3 regions of the Sphingobium sp. B2D3C genome follow, and region 2 is predicted to be linked to each of the others. Evidence: riboswitches for the same ligand, from Rfam matches in the RefSeq annotation. Region 2 holds a riboswitch; each other region holds the start of a gene.
The links. Region 2 has a riboswitch for cyclic di-GMP ahead of M2339_RS11730 (hypothetical protein). Riboswitches for the same ligand answer to the same signal wherever they lie in the genome.

Region 1 (4,205 bases), 270 kb from region 2:
CCGCCGCGCAAGATGCTCTCACCCTCGCGCGCTGCCTCGACCCGGCGGCCTTGCGGACCGACCCGAATGCCGCGCTCATGCGATATGAAGCGTCTCGGCTGCCCGAGGTGCGCAGACTGGCCCGGTCCGGCCAGCAGATCAGCCAGAACTTCGTGCGCTCTGCCGGTTGAGGCGGTTGCTCTGACATAGCGGTGGGTCGGTAGCACGAAGACCTTTTCAAGCCTGCCTTTCGTTGCTCTCCGGCATTGCGCCGACATCCTGAGGCAGCGCCCCACCGCAGAAGCGCTTCGATGACGGCCGACGCTTGGCCGCGTCGCGCGCTCCACGCCCTGACAAGCGAAGCGAGGGGAGAGGAGCCCAAGCGGCGCTTTTCGCGAGGCGGGCCTTGGCATTTAGCCCGGATGTGTAATTCGTCGGGATCATAGCGACGGCAACGAAATACATCCTCATGGAATTCGGTTTGGCGCGAGCTAACCGCATCGTCGGTTCGCTTCAGTCCGCGAAGTTCTTGGCGTGTTGCTTAGGCTCTGATGATCCAAACCTCGCGTTTATTTCATTGAAAACAAACGCTCTCCTAATCGGGCTGCTCGATCGGCGGTTCAACATGGGAGTAGTCGCACAATTCTCCATCTGGTCGTTCACCACATAGGCGTTGACTGTGTAGCGTATAATAGTTAAATCAAAATTTACCTAATAGCGCCCGAGATTCTCGGTCGAAACGGCAAACCATCGGCGACGATGGGACGCAAAGCCTCCGGTCCCTCACAGGGATAGCGGGGTTACCGAAACGGAGAACTATTGTGGACCTGTCGTCCTCGCGCCTTCCAGATCCTTTCCGCCCTCATCGGGCAACGGCCCGTCTTTGGCGACGGTCAGCAAGCACCCTTACCGATCATCACGTGATCCAGTTGCTTGCGACTGGCTCGCCAGATGCACCCGCTTGTAATCCCAAGACCCGCGAAACGCTGCCGCCCGAGGGCCTCCAAGGCGGGTGGGGTCTGATATTTTCCGATTAAATTCATGTGCATATCAAGTAAAAGAAAGACATCGTCATGTTCGTGAACTTGAAGTCTATCGCGACAATTGCGCTTCTGGGTTCCATCCCGGCGGCAAGCTACGCTCAATCCTCAGCATCTGTGTCGACCACGGGTACAGCCCGGATCGTTCAGCCGATCTCGATCGCAAAAACCAGCGACCTTGCGTTCGGCACTATCGTGAAACCCTCGGTAGCAGGGACCAACACGGTCACTGTCGATGCCTCGACGGGCAATCGCAGCCTGTCTGGTTCCGGCGATGCCGTTGCCGCTGGCGGCACGACGTCACGCGCAGCCTATACGGTCTCGGGTGAAGGGGGGCAGACCTTCTCGATTTCGGTGCCCGCCAGCTTCTCCATGACCGGTACGCCCGGCGGCACGATCACCGTCACGCTGACGCCGAGTGCCGCAACAGGCACATTGTCCAGCTCCATCGGCACGGCTGGCACCGCGACCTTCGGCGTCGGCGGTAGCTTCTCCCTGCCCAATACGCAGGCCTCTGGCAATTACTCGGGCACCTTCACGGCGACCGTCGCCTACAACTGACCTGTGACAGGAGCGTCTCGTGACGGTCTCATCATCCATCCGGATGGGAGCGCGCCTGTTGCTGGCGACCGCTCCTGCGCTGGGAGCGCTGTGCCTTTGCGCGGCGCTTGCAGCCTCACAGGTGAACGCAGCGGAAGCGACCGCGAAAGGCCAGGTTTCGATCGTGGAGCCGGCTTCGATTACGCAATCGGCGAAGGACATTGTCCTGCAGCCGGTGCTGGTTCTTCAGTCGAGCCTCCGGGTCATGATCTTGTCGCCAGGGCCGCAGTCAAACGAGAGCGACCAAAACGCCGGGCTTTCCATGGCCGCTCCTATTCAAATCGCCGGGGGCAGCAACCAGACGTTTTCTCTCCTGGTCTCGCAAGCATTCGTCCAGCCAGGCGCAGGGGGTTCGCTTAGGGCACCGATTGCGACGCTGAGCGATGATAATTTCCCGTCCTTTGAAGCCGGTCCCTCGGGATTCGAGGATGTCCTCATGGGCCGGCTGAGCGGCGATGGCCTTCTGTCTGTTCCTCCATTTCTTTTGAAAGCGCTGCGCGACAGCTACGGGCCCGACGGCGGGCCTTTGCTGGTCCTGGCGCAATATGAATGAGCGAGAGACGCCGGTGATGACTCTCCCAGGCGTCGTGAAGCGTCTCACGCGATCTGCGAACCAACGCAAGAGCATCGCTATCGCTATCGCGTTGGTCGCTGGCGCCTTCCCATCCGCTTTTTGCACTTCCTCTTCTGCCCAGCCTGCGACGACAGAGCAGGCCGGCGGGAGCGCCAGCCTCAACATCAATCCAAAGCGGATCACCTTTGATAGGCTGGGGCGGACGGCGAGCATATTCCTCTTCAACCAGGGCACCGCCGCCGGGGTATATGACATCAGCTTTGTCGACCGGGTCATGTTGCCCACCGGCCAGATCCGCCCGACGGATGAAGCAGACGGCGCGCCGGAGGTGAGAGACCTCAGTGCCAAGCTTCAATCCGCGCGTTCCATGATGCTGGTGACGCCCAGACGCGTGCTGCTCAAGCCGGGGACGGGGCAGACAATCCGTCTTCGTGCAGGTGGCACCGGCGACTGGCCCGCCGGCGAATATCGCACGCATCTGACGGTGACGGCGGTGCCGCCACCTGACACGGGCCTAACCGCCGATCAGGCTGCGAATGCTGAGCCCGGTGCTGTTTCGTTCCGCATCGCATCTGTTCTTGGGATTTCCATCCCTGTGATCGTGCGCATCGGCACGCCCCAGGTTGAGGCCGCGATCGAAAACACACGGTTCACGATGGAGAGCCCTGGGCCGGGGTCTGAGCTGAACAGCCCTACGCCGGTCGTCACTTTTGATCTTGTGAGGCGTGGGCCGAACTCCCTTTTCGGCGATATCGAAATCCGGAAGGCGAAGGCGCGCCGTGAGGACGAACCCTTAGGTGTCGTGCGCGGGATCGGTGTCTATCCTGAGATAGAGCGGCGACAGGTGAAGATCGCTCTGCGCTCTCATCCGCAGCGAGGCGAGCAAATCAGCGTCGTGTTCACCGACCAAGACACAGCTCCGGGGAAGATACTTGCGCAGAGCCAGATCTCCTTGCCGTAGCCTGTGGATTGGACTGATGCTCATGATCGCCACTGCTCAGCCTACTCCTCTTTGGGCGGACAGCGGCGAACTGGCCGCTGACGATAATCAACTTTTGCTGCTTGAGGTTGTCCTTGACCGGGCATCTTTATCGGATGCGCTTCCCGCACTTCAGGTGGGCGACGATATCGTTCTCATCCCCGTCGGCGCGCTGACGCGCCTTCTCGATCTGGATGTTCAGGTTTCACCGGCAGATGGGAGATTGACGGGGCAGGTGGGCCAGGCTCGCCAGTCCATCTTCCTTGATATTGCGTTGGGTGAGGCGCGGGCGGGCACGGCGCGCATCATTCTGAAGCCGGGTGACGCGCTGCAAGACAGCGGCGACATCTACCTGACCGTTTCCCTGATGGAACGGCTGCTCCCGGTGCGAATGACATTGGATGTGTCGGAATTGACGCTCAATCTGGAGGCCCGAGAGAAGCTGCCCGTTCAGATGCGGGCTGAGCGGATGGCGCAGGGAAATAACATCGCACGTTCTGGCGCTGTCCTGGAGCCGGTTCTTTCGGTGGCGGCGCCAGCTGGCATGCTGTCTTTTCCCGCCTTCGATGTAACCACGGATGTGGGTTCCGATACGCGGGGGCAACCCTTTCAAAGGCGGTTCGACGTGCGGGCTTCGGCCGCATTCTTGAACGCCGGATTTCAAGGTTATCTCGCGTCCGACGATCGTGGGAAGCCAGCTCTGGCGCGGTTGCTTCTTGAGCGGCGTGAGCCGAAGGGTGGCTTGCTGGGCCCCCTGCAGGCGACCAGTGCTTCCTTGGGCGATACATTCCTGCCGGCCCTCGCACTGGGCCCCAGAAGTGTTGCCGCGCGTGGCTTTGCGTTTTCAACCCGGCCTTTGGAGCAGGCGAGCATCTTCGAACGTGTCGATATTCGCGGCGAACTCCCGCGTGGGCATGACGTCCAGATCTATGTGAACGACATTCTGAGCGGTGCGCAGTCGACGGCGGTCGAAGGACGCTATGAATTCGACGATGTCCCCCTGGTTCGTGGCCTCAACGTCATCCGGATTGTG
Region 2 (4,205 bases):
CGACCGTGCCGAGCACGCCGCCATTTACGTCGCCGCCCGTGGCTGTTCCACCGCCAAGCACGCCGCCGCCTGACACGTCACCGCCCACGCCCACGGCGCCGCCGACAGACCCAACGGTCGAACTCACGGCGCCGAGCACGCCGCCCACGGCCCCCGTGCCCCCGCCGGGCAGGGACGCGCCGTTCGGCAGCACATTGGCGTTGACCAGCGCCGGATCGCCGCTCCCCAGCAGCTGATTGCCGCCGAGCGCGACATTCAGCAGATTGTCGGAAATGCCGCCGGTGGGCGCCGTAATGTTGGTCACGCGCACATCGGCGATGCCGTTCACGGTGGCCAGCGCGGTATTGCCTGCGTTCAGCACGCCGGCGGATGCGAGCGTGCCCGTCGGCTGGGTGTCACCGAGCACGCCAACGCCGATCGCGCCTGCGGTGCCATCAAGACCGTTGGTTACGGTGCGACCGCCAACGTCGATGGACACGATATCGCCGACCACGCCCTGCGCGCCCTGCAGCAGCAACGTGCGGCCTTCGCCGGCATCGACCAGCACCGTGCCGGTATCCTGCAGCACCCGCGTGATCGTGCCGGTCACGGGCTGCGTGACTGGCAAGGCAGCGGCGATGGGGGTGGTCACGCCTTGCTGGCCATCCGCGACGCCGAGCACGGCATTGCCGGCCGTCGCCAGAACCGGGGAGACCTGCGTAACGACGCCCCCAGCCAGACCGCCACCGGTGCCGCCGCCGCCATCGGCCGATCCGCCGCCCCCGGTATTTCCGCCGCCGGTGTTCCCACCGCCGGTATTTCCGCCGCCGCCCGTGTCAGTGCCGCCGCCGCCATTGTTGCTGCCGCCATCGCTGCTGCCGCCCGACCCGGGCGCTGGCGAGCCGACATTGGCGTAGCGGGAATAACCGCTGGTCTCGCAGGCGCTCAGCAGCATGGCGAGCGCGGAGCAGGCGGCTATGGCGGGCATGGCCCGGCATAGTCGTGACGTTCTGTTGGATCGGAATGTCGTCGTGGAAAGAACCTGAGCCATTGCGTCATCTCCTGTCAGGCTTGCAGCCGGGCTGGAGACGGAGCTATCCGATGGCAGGCCCACGTAGCGCGGAGCGGTGTGGAGCGATCATAGCCAGAGCGAGGCGTAGACACGCACACACAGCTCCGACCTCGGCTCCTTCGGCAACCCCGCTACCTTGAACCCAAGGCCGGAAGCTTTGCGTCACGGCGTCACCACCGCTTTGCCATTATCGGGATCGGAGTGATCCTGCGCTTGAAATGTCAAGCTCCGGAAAAGGTTCATGGAAAAGAGTCTGAACTTAACTTTTATCATGCTTGGGAGAACGTGCCGATCGAGCGGGACCGTCCTGGCTCCCTTCGTCGCACCGGACTCGACAAGCCCGTCGAGGAATTCTATACCGCCCGATATGGAACAGACCGCCATCAGGGGTCGGCCCCGCGAATTTTGCTGCGAGCAGGCGCTTGCGGCCGCGTTGCGTGTGTTCTGGACAAAGGGTTATGAGGGCGCGTCGCTCAGCGAACTGACGGACGCGATGGGGATCACCCGCCCGAGTCTCTATGCCGCGTTCGGCAACAAGGAGGCCCTGTTCCGCCAGGCGCTCGATCTCTACGAGCGGGAAAAGCTGGCCTATATCGGTCCGGCGCTGGATATGCCCACCGCGCGCGGCGTGGCGCAGCATCTGCTCGATGGCGCACTCTCCACGATTGCCGGCAATGGCCAGCCCACCGGCTGCCTCAGCGTGATCAGCGTCACCGCCTGTGGCGCGGAAGCGCAATCGATCCGTGAGGAAGTGCTCAAGCGCGGCGAGACCGTGAAGCGGGCATTGGTGGCCCGGATGCAGCGCGCCATCGACGAGGGCGAGTTTGTCGGGCCCGCCGATGCGGAAGCGATCACGAAATATCTCATCGCCGTTTTGCAGGGCATGGCGGTTTTGGCCGGCTCCGGCACCACGCGCGAGGAGCTGGAGCGCGTTGCCGAGACCACCATGGGGATGTGGCCCAGCCGCTGAAGCGCCCTCGGACCCAAGACCGATTTTGCGCGCTGCAAAATAAAATATCGGTCGGTACAAAAAACCGGGTTGACGCCTGAATATCCGATTAATATACCAGTCAGTACAGAAGGCATGGGGGTGCGTGCGGCTTGGCCGGGCGCGTTCTGCTTGCCCGACTTGATTTGACAGCAATTTCATAGGTTCTGGTTTCGGGACGGACGCGCCGGTCGCGCACCGTCTTTCCCGGATCGGTCCCTGGCATCCGCGATGCGCGCGCCCGGCAGCACTGGCTGTCCGGGGCTGCCCCGTCGTGCCTGCCGGGGAAGCAGGAGGAGACACGGTGATGGCATATCTGGATCTGAGAGATGGCGGGGCACGGGCGATGGTCCCGGGTGTCACTGCATCGGAGGCTGCAAGCCTTCAGGTGCAGGATGGCCACCTCCTTCCGGTCGAGTGGACGATTGTCCGCCTTGCGCGGGAAGACGGGTTGTCTTCGCTGCGCGAGGAGAGCCGCCTGGGCCGCCTGCTGCGCCTCGTCTTCGGCTTCCGCCGGGCCATGCCGCTGGCGAGCGCGCGCCTCGAAGCGCTGCGGCGCATCGCGGTGCTGAGCTGGCACCATGGCTACAACATCGCCCCATCCGAGCTCGGTCGCTTTTACGAGGCCGGCTATACGACCCATCAATATGAGACGCTGCTCCGCCACATCGGGGCCTTGCGTCTGTCGATCAAGCGGAGGAACCGCGCATGAACATGCTCAAGAAACTCAGCCCGGCGGAAGCCACGCCCATCGAAGGTGGCACGACGCGGCGGCGCTCGCTGACCCGTGCCGCCTGGGTGGCGCTGCCGGTGCTCGCCATTGCCGGCGGTTACGCGCTGATGCGCCCGTCGCCCCCGGCGCAGGCCGCGATGGCGGCGCCCACCGTCACCGTCTCGGCGCCGCTCGCGCGCGAGATTATGCTGTGGGACGATTATGTCGGCCGGTTCGAGCCGAGCCGCGCGGTCGAGGTGCGTCCGCGCATTTCCGGCCAGATCACGGCCGTGCATTTCACGGACGGTCAGATGGTCCGCGCCGGCCAGCCGCTCTTCACCATTGATCCGCGCCCCTTCCAGGCCGCGCTGGCCGAGGCGCGCGCTGGTGTCGCGACGGCCCAGAGCGATCTGGCGCTGGCCCGCAGCGATCTTGAGCGCGCCGAACGGCTGGTGGCGGTAGAAGCCGTTTCCAAGAGCGAAGTCGACCGTCTTCGCGCCCGCGTCTCGGCGGCATCGGCTGCGCTGGCCGGTGCGCAGGCCCGTGCCCGCAGTCGCGCGCTGGACCTTGAGTTCACCACCGTGCGCGCGCCCATTGGCGGCCGCATCTCGGATCGGCGGATCGACCCCGGCAACCTCGCCTCATCGGGAGAGGGCGCATCCGGCACGTTGCTCACCACCATCAACGCGCTCGATCCGATCTACTTCACCTTCGAGGGGTCCGAAGCGCTGTTCCTCAAGACCAAGCGTGATGCCGATGCCGACGCCACGCCGGTCGAGATCAAGCTGCAGGACGAAAATGCCTATCGCTGGAAGGGCAAGCTCGACTTTACCGATAACGGCCTTGATCCGCGCTCGGGCACCATTCGCGCCCGCGCCGTGCTGCCAAATCCCGATCTGTTCCTGACGCCGGGCATGTTCGGCAACATGCGCCTCTCCACCGGCGCGCCGACCCGCGCGCTGCTGGTGCCGGACACCGCCGTGCAGACCGATCAGGCGCGCAAGACGCTGCTCGTCGTCGGCAAGGATGGCACCGTCGCCGCCAAGCCGATCGAGCTTGGGCCGGTCGTGGATGGCCTGCGCGTCGTGCGGGCCGGGCTCGATCCGGCCGATCAGGTGGTGATCGTCGGCACCCAGCTCGCCATGCCCGGCGGCAAGGTGCAGGTCCGCAAAGGCCGCATTGTGCCCGAGACGCAGCCCGCGACGCCTGCCGCCGCGACCGCGCTGATGTCCGGCCAGGCCACGTTTACGCGCTAGATCATGATCGGCTTCGCCTGAAGCCGATCATGATCCGGTCCCTTTTGCTTTCCGCATGTCCGAGCCGTCAGGTGAAGCCGCCTGACCCGGACATGCTCTGAGCGCTGCCCCGAGGAGAGCTCCTCATGCGTCTGTCCCGTTTCTTCATCGACCGGCCGATCTTCGCGGCGGTCATCGCCGTCATCATCACGATCATCG
Region 3 (4,205 bases), 1.8 Mb from region 2:
TGCTGGCGCTGTCGCTCCTCATCTCCACGCCGATTGCGTTGACGCTGGGCACCTGGTTTGCGGAATATATGGGCAAGCGCGGCAATCCCGATGCGATGGCGCGGGTCTGCTTCTATTCGCAAGCCCTGTCCGCTCCTTTCGCGATCGCCACCTCGCTCATGCCCAGCCCCTGGCTCGCCTTCCTCTGCGGCATGATCTCGTCGATCATCGGCCTCGCCAGCGCCCCTGCGCAGAATGCGGCGATCCAGATGGTGACGCCAAGCGAGATGCGCGCCCAGATCAGCGCTGTGTATCTCTTCACCATCAGTGTCATCGGCAATGGCCTCGGGCCGCTGCTCATTGCGCTGGTGACCGATTTCCTGCTGAAGGACGAGAGCATGCTGCGCTACTCGATGGCGTTCTTCGCCGCCGTAATGGCCCCCGGCGGGGCGGCGCTCATGTATCTGGCGATCAAACCTTATGCTCAGGCTGTAAGGAGTTCTGGTTTCGGGGAGCCGTCCCGCTGAAGGGGGTCGGAGGCCCTGCTTCCGTGATGCAGGTTTCTGCGAGCTGCCATTTGACAGACTGCCTGAAAATGCGCGTCACGCGCAGGCCGAAAATACGACCTGCCGTTTTCTTTCTGCCGAAAGCATTCTTCGAAGCGCCCGACGACGCTGGCGCAATTTTTTGATTTCACGGCAGATGCGCCGCGAGGATGAACGACGGCCGGGGTGGGGTTGCATCGTTGGCATCTGCGCGCCCGCCCGCTATCGGCGCTGTACCGAGCGATGGAAGATCTGATGGAAGTCGAGCCGTTTCAGGCCATAGAATTGAGCAAGTTGGCCTATCACCTGGGTGCGGAGGGGCGCTCGGTTCTCCATATGGAGTTTGGCCAGCCCTCGACGGGGGCACCGCAGGCCGCGCTGGACGCTGCGCGCGACGCGCTCGGCATCGATCCGATGGGCTATTGGGAGAGCCCTGCGCTGCAGGCGCGGCTCGTCCAGCTTTATCGGGAGCGGTACGGCATGGCAGCCGAGCCTGATCAATTCCTGCTTACCTGCGGCGCCTCGCCGGCATTGGTCCTTGCGTTGAGCAACCGTTTCAAGGCGGGCGACCGGATCGCCATGGCGCGGCCGGGCTATGTCGCCTATCGCAACACCGTGCGCGCGCTCACCATGACGCCGATCGAGATCGAATGCGGCGAACAGGCGCGCTTTCAACTGACGGCGCGCGCGCTCGCGGCGCTGGATCCGGCACCGCAGGGTGTGATCGTCGCCAGCCCGGCCAACCCCACCGGAACGATCATCGCACCTGCCGAACTGGAGGCGATTGCGCGGCTCTGCAGGGAGCGCGGTATCGCGATCATCTCGGACGAAATCTACCATGGCCTCAGCTACGGCGCGCCTTGCCGCTCGATGGGAGAATTCGCACCGGATGCGATGATCGTCAGCAGCTTCTCCAAATATTACTGCATGCCCGGCTGGCGGCTCGGCTGGCTTTATGTGCCGCGCCCCATGGTCGAGCGAGCACGCGCCTATATGGGCAGCCTGTTCCTGACCGCGCCGTCGGTCAGTCAGCATGCGGCCTTGGCGGCGCTGGACTGCACGCCAGAGCTGGAAGCGCATCGCGCCACTTACGCCCGTAACCGGGACATTCTGCTGGAGGCCTTGCCAGCCCTCGGTCTGCGACGCATCGCGCCGCCGGATGGTGCCTTCTACATCTATGCGGATGTCAGCGACTTTACGGATGATAGCCCGGCGTTCTGTAAGAAGTTGCTCGTTGAGACAGGCCTCGCCACGGGACCGGGGGTCGACCATGATCCGGTCAATGGCCATCGGTTCATCCGGCTGAGCTTTGCGATCACGGAAGCCGAAGTGCGAGAGGCAGTTCGGCGCCTTTCGGCGTGGTTGCCCGACCAGCGACGGCTGTAACGATCACGTCGCGGGCGGGTGGTCCCCAACCATATTTTAGATGAGCGGATTGCAGTGCAATCGATGTCTTGCTTGCGCATCTGTTAACCATGGTTATCGGCTTAACACGGCCGGTATGGCCTCGCTCCAGACCGGCGGCGCGGATTTTCACACGACAAATCAGCTGCATGGCTCCGATCTGCATGCGCATCATCTTGACAAGGCCAGGATTTTTTGTTGCGCTGCCGCTCAGCTAACGTTAATATTCCTCCTGAAGATGACGGCTCGGCCCCACGGGCGTTCCCAAGGGTGTTCGTCGCCTTCGACAAGGGCAAACTGTCGGTAACGGCGGGACGCAAAGCCTCCGGCCCCAATGGGGTAGCGGGGCTACCGGGGGATGAAATAGAGCATTTTCGGATATCGTGTGTAACCTGCTGTGAGAAGGTCATGGGGTTCGTTTGAACCTCAGGCTGCGCTCCCTGTCGTCGCGCTTCGATCCTGTCTCAAATCCCGTTGAACCGCACCTGCATGGCGGTTTGCCCTTCACATCATCTGGGCGGTGGGCCCACACGAGGGGATTTCGTAATGCAGGGCAAGGCAATCAAAACGCGCGGCGCCGTTCGGCAGGCTCTCAAGGCCGGTCTGTTCAGCAGCGTCGGCATTGCGGGGATGTTGGCAGGCGCATCGGCCGCCCACGCCGAGCCTGGCATTTGCCAGGCTGAGGGTGATGTGACCCTGTTTTTCTGCGAACCCTCGTCGGTTAAGGCTCGTATTGAAGGAGGCGATACCAGCCTCACTGTGAACGGCGCACAGGACGAGTGGAGTATCACGGGCGATGGCGTCAGCTATTATACGTGGGACAATACAGTCTCTGGCGACATTACGTCGACGCTGCTCATCACCAATTCCACGATCAGCACCACTGATAATGGCGGCGTAAACGTCAGTTCCAATATCCAGGGTCGGAACGACATCTCGGTCACCTTGGGCCCGGACGTCACAGTCAACAGCGTGGGTGGCAGCGGTGGCATTTGGGTTCGCAACCAGATCGCGGGGGACATCGCGATCGAGAATGGCGCCGCGCTGACGGTCTCAGGCGTGGAAACCAATGGCATCTCTGCCACCACCAACGCAGGATCGGTGAACATCACCAATAGCGGGGCCATCACGGTCCAGCAAACCAACGGGGCTGCAGACTTCACCCAACGGGGAATTTACGCCGACGGCGGTTTCAACGATGCCGAGCCGGTCGAAGTGACCGTGATGAACACTGGCCAGGTGGAGGCCCAGGCGGCGGGTATCCGCGTCGTCAATTACAACGGTTTGGCTAAAATCACGAACAACGCCTACGTTTCTTCGGTGAACAATCAGGCGCTGGTCGGCTGGACGCCGAACGGCGAAGTGGTGATCGACAATCAGGAGCAGGGTGAGGCTATCTCGGCCAACGGCGCGGCGATTCAGGGCGCCTCGCAGATCGGCAATATCACCATCACCAACGCAGGCATTGCGGAGGGCACCACCGGCATTCTTGCCGTCGCCGGCTTCGATGAGGATGCGCCCGGCTCTGGTAAAATCACCATCACCAACAGCGGCATTGTCACCGGCAGAACCAGAAGCGCAGTTCAGGCGCGCACGCCGCTTGGCGATGTGGTCATCAGCAACACCGGCACGCTGCAATCGCTGAGCGAGATCGCAGCTGTCGATGCAGACACGCTCAGCGGAATGGTCCAGATCACCAATTCCGGGTCGATCCTGGGTGAAACCGGTATCGTCACCAACAGCGCGGCGACCACGATCATCAACGCCGGTACCATCGAGGCCTCGCCTTCCTTCGGCCACGCCATTCTGATGGGCGCCGGCGACGTGACGCTGGAGTTGCATGCCGGCTCCAACATCATCGGCCTCGTCGCGGATGCGGATATCGCGAGCGGCACCAATACCCTGGCGCTGGGCGGCGCCATCAATGCGTCATTCGACGCCGGATTGGTCGGCACGCAATATTATGATTTCGATGAGTTCGTGAAGGTAGGGACCGGCACCTGGACGCTCACGGGGACAGGGACGACCGGCTGGACGGTCCGCGAAGGGACGCTGAACGCTGCCAGCAGCGACGCATTCGGTGTGGGTCAGGCCTATGTCGTTGAAGGGGGCGTGCTGGGCGTGGGGGGCTCCACCTATCAGGCGACCCTGGGCTCGCTCACTGTCGGAGAAGCTGGCCTTGTCTCCACCGATGGCGGCGTGCTCGTGCTCGACCAGAGCAGCGACACCGTCTTCGCCGGCACGTTGGTCGGCCAGGGCAGGTTCGTCAAGGCGGGC

Region 1: it holds a riboswitch for cyclic di-GMP, as region 2 does, so the genes downstream of both, M2339_RS12800 (DUF4402 domain-containing protein) here and M2339_RS11730 (hypothetical protein) in region 2, are expected to answer to the same signal.
Region 3: it holds a riboswitch for cyclic di-GMP, as region 2 does, so the genes downstream of both, M2339_RS03355 (autotransporter domain-containing protein) here and M2339_RS11730 (hypothetical protein) in region 2, are expected to answer to the same signal.

Annotation. Positions count from the first base shown of each region.
Region 1 is NZ_JAOQOK010000001.1:2,787,614-2,791,818, reverse strand. It holds gene M2339_RS12805 (FAD-dependent monooxygenase) at 1-170, shown strand, start outside; cyclic di-GMP riboswitch class I at 711-787, shown strand; gene M2339_RS12800 (DUF4402 domain-containing protein) at 1,053-1,580, shown strand; gene M2339_RS12795 (hypothetical protein) at 1,639-2,172, shown strand; gene M2339_RS12790 (hypothetical protein) at 2,207-3,154, shown strand; gene M2339_RS12785 (hypothetical protein) at 3,171-4,205, shown strand, end outside.
Region 2 is NZ_JAOQOK010000001.1:2,514,318-2,518,522, reverse strand. It holds gene M2339_RS11730 (hypothetical protein) at 1-967, opposite strand, end outside; cyclic di-GMP riboswitch class I at 1,170-1,247, opposite strand; gene M2339_RS11725 (TetR/AcrR family transcriptional regulator) at 1,419-2,021, shown strand; gene M2339_RS11720 (hypothetical protein) at 2,347-2,751, shown strand; gene M2339_RS11715 (efflux RND transporter periplasmic adaptor subunit) at 2,748-4,007, shown strand; gene M2339_RS11710 (efflux RND transporter permease subunit) at 4,133-4,205, shown strand, end outside.
Region 3 is NZ_JAOQOK010000001.1:722,818-727,022, forward strand. It holds gene M2339_RS03345 (MFS transporter) at 1-506, shown strand, start outside; gene M2339_RS03350 (pyridoxal phosphate-dependent aminotransferase) at 768-1,910, shown strand; cyclic di-GMP riboswitch class I at 2,210-2,284, shown strand; gene M2339_RS03355 (autotransporter domain-containing protein) at 2,475-4,205, shown strand, end outside.